One region of the Paenibacillus sp. RS8 genome, then DNA from elsewhere that is predicted to be linked to it. Evidence: a T-box and tRNA genes for the amino acid it is inferred to sense, from the RefSeq annotation. Region 1 holds a T-box; the other holds one or more tRNA genes.

Region 1 (4,256 bases):
TTCGCAATCTCGCTCAAGGTCATATCATTGTAGTATTTAAGTAACAGCACATGGCGATACTTGGGCTTAACCTGTTCGAGTGCCCACAGCATTTCCATTCGATGATAGCCAATATGCGTAATTTGCTCTCCCATTCTCTCATCTACAAGCGGCATGGAACGTTTTCTGCGTCTTTGTTCATCTATGCAGACATAAATCAGGATCCGAATGATCCATGATTTGAATGCTTTGGGATCCTTTAATGTTTTTCTTTTAATCCAAGCGCGGCAAGTCATTTCCTGCATCGCTTCAAGCGCATCATTCCGGTTACGTAAATAGCTATAAGCTATACTGTACAGTTGTTCTCTATGTACCAATATGGAATCGTAGAAATCCGTCTCGCTCCGAGTATCAAGAACCGTTACTTTCTTCATTTCTGCATTAGTCATTGACATATCCTTCCTTAGCCCCCTCTCCTAAACCTCTCATAGATTAAGACGGGGAGCGTATCGAAACGGTTTTATTTGTATTAACTTTTTTTGAGGCTGAGCACTTTAAGATTATAACATTCTATAAAAAATGAACGATAAATGTTATGATAGATAAAATAGGACATAATCAATAGTACGCACTTAAAAGTACCATAGGCACTAAAAAGTACCTATGCATTGGAGGATATTATGACAACGATTAAGAAAAAATACAATATTTCCGTTGAGGCTACACTCGAAGTTATTGGAGGAAAATGGAAGTGTGTGATTCTCTGTCATTTAACTCATGGTAAAAAACGCACATCAGAATTAAAACAATTGATGCCGGGGATTACTCAAAAGATGTTAACACAACAGCTTCGAGAGTTGGAAGCCGATGGAATCATCAACCGGATCGTATACAATCAGGTTCCACCAAAAGTGGAATATGAACTTAGTGAATATGGTAATAGTCTAAGCGACATTTTAACTTCGCTCTGTAACTGGGGAGAACAACATATCATTAAGCAGTACGGTGATAAATATGCTGTTTTAGAGGATAACATTTTAAATAAATAACGAGAGAAACCATAACTTCAATCTTCTAAGAACCCCTTCCTTATTGGTTGGGGTTTGCTTGATATTTATGCTGCAAAAGTTGAGGTTTTAATTATACGCCCATGAAAAAAAGGACAGCTAAATCAGATCGATTTAACTGTCCCGTAACTTAAATTACGCCATCTCCTCCTATAGCAGTTGCTGTGAATGATATGGGTCCAAATAGATTGATAGGCAAGTTGCTATCATTTTGAATTACCAATTCATAGTTATGGATTCCAATATAAGGACCATCAACCCACTGAACATTTAATTGAATATCAGTAGTTGTAGTAAAACGAAAAAAGGATCTATAAATATCGACTCCAGCACGTCGGATTAAAACAAGAAATTGGCTGTTAGCAAGTGCAGTAAGACTAAAACTACCATTTAACTCGACTCTGCTGGAGAAAGAGGCCGGATTAGCCGGACTAATTTTTACTTGCGCTGTGGCTAGACCCGCTCCAGCTCCAGGAATCCCTGCAACCGTTATAGCAGTAGTAAACGGGTCTAACGGGATTTTTGCCTGTGACCCATAACTTATAATTGTCGCCATTTTTAATCACTCCATTTCAAGGTTATAGAATAGTATATTGTGAATCCGCAATGATAGATTGGACTTAATTCCTGATGATTATATACATTTAAGTTATACTTTTACTAGATTATAAAACCTAGATACTTCGAATATCATCCTCTAATTTCCACCTATTGACAAACTCACTTATCAGAATTACAATTACCCAAATATCATGAACAACGTTGAAAAAGGGTAAGTAGACAAATGAACATGGACTTCAGAGAGCCGGTGGTTGCTGCGAACCGGTGTCCAGCGTTTGATCGAATGGCCTTTAGAGTTGCTCTTCCGAACCATCTACTTAGATGCTGTAGGAGAAGCCGGGGTTCCCGCCGTTATCAAGGGACCTGTATCTAGATTGTTTTTAACACTCTCCGTACAGGTAAGAGAAGATCGTAATGCTAACGAAACTTGGTGGCGCGATCAATTAAGGTGGTACCACGACAACTTCGTCCTTATTGGATGAGGTTTTTTTGTCATTTAAGGAGGTGATGGCCATGGATGATGGCTGGTGGTGGCGATTCAATGTTAATCAAAAGCGACAAAACAGGAGGAATTTAAATGATAAAAGAACGTGTATTAACTGGAGATCGAGTGACCGGAAAGCTGCACCTTGGCCATTACGTGGGCAGCTTGCAGAACCGAGTGGCTCTACAGGAGCAATATGATACTTTTGTGTTTCTAGCAGATATTCAAGCCCTAACGACTCACTTTGATCGGCCTCAACTACTGGGTCAAAACTTGAATGAAATCACACTCGACTATTTATCAGCGGGTATAGATCCAGATAAAGCCACTATATTCATTCAATCTATGATTCCAGAGATTGCCGAACTGACTGTTCTGTTCTCCATGTTCGTCACTGTGAATTCGTTGCGGCACAATCCTACCATTAAAGCCGAATCGAAAAATTCCAGCTTAGATGAACTATACTATGGTTTTCTTGGGTATCCAGTAAGCCAGACTGCCGATATAACCTTTTGTAAAGCGACGATTATTCCTGTAGGCGAAGACCAGCTTCCCCATCTGGAGTTGACCCGCAAAATTGTACGTAGATTCAACGAGCTGTACAGCCCCATCCTTGTGGAGCCCAGAGCGCTTATCAGCGAGACCCCAAGACTAGTGGGAACAGACGGCAATGCAAAAATGAGCAAAAGCTTAGGTAATGCCATCGAGCTGGACTCCACGAAGGAAGAGATCACCTTCAAAATCCGCAAAGCCACAACTGATCCAGCCCGTGTTCATAAAAATGATCCTGGGCATCCAGATATTTGTCCCATTTATGCTTATCATCGCGCTTTTCGTTCCCACGGCGCCAGTGAAATTCACGAGAGCTGCGAAAATGGCTGTATAAGTTGTTCTGCCTGTAAGCAGCTTATCACGACAGCTCTAGACCAATTAATTGAACCGATGCGTGAGCGGCGCTCCTATTATGCAGCCAGACCCAAGGTTGTTGAGGATATCTTATTATCCGGAACTAAACGTGCCCGCAACATTGCTCAAGAAACGATGTCCGAAGTACGCGAGGCCATGGGCCTTAATTATTTTTCAAAATAAATCTGATCCTTATGGGCAATAAAAAAACGCTGGACTCTCTATTGGAGAGAGCTCCGGCGTTTTTTTTAGAAACAATTATTGTTCTTCATCATCCAGCGTCACATTGGATAGCGGCTCTTAGAGGAAAAAAGAAGAAATTGTCGAATCATTCATTTAAATCATAGTAGAAAGAAGAATGGACATGAATACATTTTATTCACAGCTTGGACGTGTGCTTGAAGAGAGAACTCCGTTCCACCAAGATGGTTACTATCTTTTATATGATGGAAACAGAGCAAAATTTAGTCCCACTAAACCTAATCATATCGAAATTGTTACAGCTGAAAGTTTTGTAAATACTCTCGTTAAGAACAGTAAAGCAGTCATTTCTTCTTTCGCGAGTGGACCTGACAATAATGATGTCTATGTTTTTAATCTTCAAGCTGATGAGTTTTATAACATCAACATTTATCTAAATACCCTTGAAGGTTTCCAGCGAGCTTTAGAGAGAAATCCAAAGGATCGAGATGAACGTTCAATAAACTGGTTGAAATATAATCAGGGGGATTTTCGGTACCACTTATGGCTTGAAGATGATAAGATCGTGAATTATTTTACCCAACTAGCAGATCTGACAACTTATCCAGAAGAAGATTTTCTCTTTAACACGGAGGATCAACCTATCATCGCCTTTGAAGCAGGGATTATTAAAATGGGGTATTATCTGCTGACGCTAAAAGCAATGCAGCGTTTGATCACTGAGGGTGAGCTTCAGTCATTACATACAACTGAAGACTTTATTGCCTTTGCCTCCACAGGGAACAATGACTTAGATTACAGTATTGTGATGCCAAAAACCATCGAACCTGCTTTATTCGCAAAGATTTTCCCATTTGATCATGCAAAAGATTTACAATTTCGAGAGCTGATGTTGCAGAATCAACATTTCTCAGTCACAGAATATTTAGATTATTGGTCCGACGCAGTTCTTAGCAGCTACAGTGACACGATTCCATATATTTACGGGAAGTCTGACCTAGAAGTGTTCATACAAATGGAGCATCTTGGAAATGCACTGGCTCAGGAATGCATCCAAC
Region 2 (4,256 bases), 3.0 Mb from region 1:
AAATGACCCCGTAACTTCGGGAGAAGGGGTGCCCCGGTAGTGTGAATAGCACGAGGGGGCCGCAGTGAAAAGGCCCAAGCGACTGTTTAGCAAAAACACAGGTCTGTGCGAAGCCGCAAGGCGAAGTATACGGGCTGACGCCTGCCCGGTGCTGGAAGGTTAAGGGGAGTGGTTAGGGGTAACCCGAAGCTATGAACCGAAGCCCCAGTAAACGGCGGCCGTAACTATAACGGTCCTAAGGTAGCGAAATTCCTTGTCAGGTAAATTCTGACCCGCACGAATGGCGTAACGACTTGGGCGCTGTCTCAACGAGAGATCCGGTGAAATTTTAATACCTGTGAAGATGCAGGTTACCCGCGACAAGACGGAAAGACCCCATGGAGCTTTACTGCAGCTTGATATTGAATTTGGGTACGATCTGTACAGGATAGGTGGGAGCCGTAGAAATCGGAGCGCAAGCTTCGGTGGAGGCGCCGTTGGGATACCACCCTGATCGTATCTAGGTTCTAACCTAGTGCCCTAATCGGGTACGGGGACCGTGTCAGGCGGGCAGTTTGACTGGGGCGGTCGCCTCCTAAAGAGTAACGGAGGCGTTCCAAGGTTCCCTCAGAATGGTTGGAAATCATTCGAAGAGTGCAAAGGCATAAGGGAGCTTGACTGCGAGACCTACAAGTCGAGCAGGGACGAAAGTCGGACTTAGTGATCCGGTGGTACCGCATGGAAGGGCCATCGCTCAACGGATAAAAGCTACCCTGGGGATAACAGGCTTATCTCCCCCAAGAGTCCACATCGACGGGGAGGTTTGGCACCTCGATGTCGGCTCATCGCATCCTGGGGCTGAAGTAGGTCCCAAGGGTTGGGCTGTTCGCCCATTAAAGCGGTACGCGAGCTGGGTTCAGAACGTCGTGAGACAGTTCGGTCCCTATCTGTCGTGGGCGCAGGAAATTTGAGAGGAGCTGTCCTTAGTACGAGAGGACCGGGATGGACGTACCGCTGGTGCACCAGTTGTTTCGCCAGAAGCATGGCTGGGTAGCTACGTACGGACGGGATAAGCGCTGAAAGCATCTAAGCGTGAAGCCCCCCTCAAGATGAGATTTCCCAATTAGTAAGACCCCTTGAAGACGACGAGGTAGATAGGTTGGAGGTGGAAGTGCAGTAATGCATGGAGCTGACCAATACTAATCGGTCGAGGGCTTATCCTATACTTAAAACGCAAATTCAATTCGGATTCAGTTTTCAGGCATCAAGCCTGGTATGAATATTCCCTGATAGCTCAGTTGGTAGAGCACTCGACTGTTAATCGAGTTGTCACAGGTTCGAGTCCTGTTCGGGGAGCCATATGGAGAGGTGTCCGAGTTTGGCCGAAGGAGCACGATTGGAAATCGTGTAGGCGCCACAAGCGTCTCGAGGGTTCGAATCCCTCTCTCTCCGCCACAAATTTTTAATTAGTATGGCCCGTTGGTCAAGGGGTTAAGACACCTCCCTTTCACGGAGGTAACATGGGTTCGAATCCCATACGGGTCACCAAATTTTCACTTGATTTTACATAGTGGACTTTGGTACAATAACAATTGTTGTTTACGGAGGCTTAGCTCAGCTGGGAGAGCATCTGCCTTACAAGCAGAGGGTCGGGGGTTCGATCCCCTCAGCCTCCACCATATTCATTTAAGAACGACGCGGGGTGGAGCAGCCCGGTAGCTCGTCGGGCTCATAACCCGAAGGCCGCAGGTTCAAATCCTGCCCCCGCAACCAATTTTCATCAAGTAATTATATCTTTTGGAACCGTGGTGTAGTTGGCCTAACATGCCTGCCTGTCACGCAGGAGATCGCGAGTTCGAATCTCGTCGGTTCCGCCATTTTCTTGGCTCGATAGCTCAGTCGGTAGAGCAGAGGACTGAAAATCCTCGTGTCGGCGGTTCGAATCCGTCTCGAGCCACCATGTAGTATATAACTTAATATGCCGGTGTAGCTCAATTGGTAGAGCAACTGACTTGTAATCAGTAGGTTGGGGGTTCAAGTCCTCTCGCCGGCACCATCTTTGGGGGATTAGCGAAGTGGCCAAACGCATCAGACTGTAAATCTGCTCACTCACGTGTTCGGTGGTTCGAATCCATCATCCCCCACCATTTTTTTAGGGGCATAGTTTAAAGGTAGAACAACGGTCTCCAAAACCGTTGGTGTGGGTTCAATTCCTGCTGCCCCTGCCAATCTTTATCTAAAGTCTTTCTCTAAAGTTTAATATGGCGGTCGTGGCGAAGGGGTTAACGCACCGGTTTGTGGATCCGGCATTCGTGGGTTCAAGTCCCATCGGTCGCCCCATTTACTTTAAGAAGAACAGCAACAAATTCAGTTTAATATGGCGACTGTGGCGAAGGGGTTAACGCACCGGATTGTGGTTCCGGCATTCGTGGGTTCGAGACCCATCAGTCGCCCCATTTTACTTTAAAATGTTATTGGGGATTAGCCAAGCGGTAAGGCAACGGACTTTGACTCCGTCATGCATAGGTTCAAATCCTATATCCCCAGCCATTTTATGCGGACGTGGCTCAGCGGTAGAGCATCGCCTTGCCAAGGCGAGGGTCGCGGGTTCGATTCCCGTCGTCCGCTCCAATGTTTTCATATGGCGCCATAGCCAAGTGGTAAGGCAAAGCTCTGCAAAAGCTTTATCCCCAGTTCAAATCTGGGTGGCGCCTCCATTAATTTCATATGTGCCGGCGTGGCGGAATGGCAGACGCGCTCGACTCAAAATCGAGAGGGAAACCGTGGAGGTTCGAGTCCTCTCGCCGGTATATCAAAAAGGTTAGTAAAGTTGCTAATACAAGCGAATTTACTAACCTTTTTTCTTTGTCTATGAACTTTTATTCTTAAGCCGTTGAATTAGAGACACTTCTAATTCAACGGCTTTTTTATGTGAAGCGGAGTGAATTGTAATTTTATTGACTGCTTAGTCGGAATGTCCGCGGTGTGAGACCTACCTCACGTTTGAACATATTGCAGAATTGAGCGTCATTCACAAACCCTGCAGCGGCAGATACTTCTGAGATATGCATTTGGGTATGTTGCAAGAGAGACTTTGCATAATCCAGACGTTTCAATAGTAGATAGCGAAGAGGTGAAGAACCGAATCGCTCTTTAAATAAATGGCGGAAACGATCATAGCTGTATCCAGACATCTCAGAGAGTGTTGCGACCGATAGCTTATGGCGGTAATGCTCATTCATATAGTTTAGAACATATTGGACTCTGTCTTCCGTTGGCGATTGAAACCCAGAGGCGCTAAGAAGCCGTATCAGATGAACAGTGATTTCGCTCATTTGAAGGTTCAATAGTTCAGAGAATCCATCTTGTTTGCGCGTAAACTCTGCTTTCATTCGAAGCAAGATCTGTAGAACAGTATGGTCTTTATCATCTTCATATACGCCTTGCAAATTCTCCATATTTGGGTGATTTGAATGGAAGCCTACAAATAGTATAGTAGCGTCTTCGCGATGATTCTCGTCATGTTTATGATTGGGTGGTATTAGCGCGAATGAAGAAGAACGAAAATGATAACTTCGCGAACCTACATTGGTAGTTCCTAATCCGTTTAAATAATAGACTAGTTCATAACATTCATGCTGGTGTGGTGGAATATAGGTATTAACCTCATGTGCTGCATTTACAATATATAGAACACGATCCATGATGAGCCTCCAATAATTATGTTTTAGCCGAATCGTACAAAATTATGACCGAAATCATATAATTATTTTCATTAATATTTGATATGATCGTATCAAGAAATCCGAAGATTAGCAACCTGACTGGCCATCTCGTTCGGAAATTAGTCGGATTATTCGTAAAAATTATAATTTTCTCTCTATTTTTGAGTGTATTCGTTAAAATTATTAAAATTTTGACAATGTTACATGAAATATGAGAGTTTCCATCTAAATCGTGAAATATACAACAGACTAAGATGGAGAACCTCTCAAATTACTAACCAACTATATATAGGGGTGGAATAGAAAAATGAAAAAGAAAGCTCTTTCTTTGTTGCTGCTAGTAGTAATGGTAATGGTCACAGCCTGTGGAAATAATACGTCGAGTAATGGATCTTCCGCGAATGCAGGTTCTAATGCGGCTGAAGGTGGAGAAACAAGTTCAGGAGATAAACTCAAAGTTGTACTTCTGATTCCAGGAACGCTTGGAGATAAATCTTTCTTTGACTCTGCGAATAGCGGTTTGCAAAAGGTTAAGGATGAACTGGGTGCAGA

Evidence for each region. A T-box is a leader RNA that pairs with one kind of tRNA and senses whether it is charged. The one in region 1 lies ahead of trpS (tryptophan--tRNA ligase), so its partner is inferred to be a tRNA-Trp.
Region 2: it encodes a tRNA-Trp, which carries the amino acid that the T-box ahead of trpS (tryptophan--tRNA ligase) is inferred to sense. The anticodon was not compared.

What each region holds. Positions count from the first base shown of each region.
Region 1 covers NZ_CP168131.1:4,627,820-4,632,075, reverse strand. Annotated here, with positions in the region: gene ACDZ28_RS21870 (sigma-70 family RNA polymerase sigma factor) at 1-434, opposite strand, end outside; gene ACDZ28_RS21865 (helix-turn-helix domain-containing protein) at 660-1,028, shown strand; gene ACDZ28_RS21860 (hypothetical protein) at 1,177-1,602, opposite strand; T-box leader at 1,800-2,083, shown strand; gene trpS (tryptophan--tRNA ligase) at 2,185-3,180, shown strand; gene ACDZ28_RS21850 (DUF4303 domain-containing protein) at 3,362-4,256, shown strand, end outside.
Region 2 covers NZ_CP168131.1:513,059-517,314, reverse strand. Annotated here, with positions in the region: rRNA gene ACDZ28_RS03375 (23S ribosomal RNA) at 1-1,202, shown strand, start outside; tRNA gene ACDZ28_RS03370 (tRNA-Asn) at 1,263-1,338, shown strand; tRNA gene ACDZ28_RS03365 (tRNA-Ser) at 1,342-1,434, shown strand; tRNA gene ACDZ28_RS03360 (tRNA-Glu) at 1,453-1,527, shown strand; tRNA gene ACDZ28_RS03355 (tRNA-Val) at 1,583-1,658, shown strand; tRNA gene ACDZ28_RS03350 (tRNA-Met) at 1,676-1,752, shown strand; tRNA gene ACDZ28_RS03345 (tRNA-Asp) at 1,779-1,856, shown strand; tRNA gene ACDZ28_RS03340 (tRNA-Phe) at 1,864-1,939, shown strand; tRNA gene ACDZ28_RS03335 (tRNA-Thr) at 1,960-2,035, shown strand; tRNA gene ACDZ28_RS03330 (tRNA-Tyr) at 2,041-2,126, shown strand; tRNA gene ACDZ28_RS03325 (tRNA-Trp) at 2,134-2,207, shown strand; tRNA gene ACDZ28_RS03320 (tRNA-His) at 2,244-2,319, shown strand; tRNA gene ACDZ28_RS03315 (tRNA-His) at 2,360-2,435, shown strand; tRNA gene ACDZ28_RS03310 (tRNA-Gln) at 2,455-2,529, shown strand; tRNA gene ACDZ28_RS03305 (tRNA-Gly) at 2,536-2,610, shown strand; tRNA gene ACDZ28_RS03300 (tRNA-Cys) at 2,623-2,696, shown strand; tRNA gene ACDZ28_RS03295 (tRNA-Leu) at 2,711-2,789, shown strand; gene ACDZ28_RS03290 (AraC family transcriptional regulator) at 2,934-3,683, opposite strand; gene ACDZ28_RS03285 (BMP family ABC transporter substrate-binding protein) at 4,012-4,256, shown strand, end outside.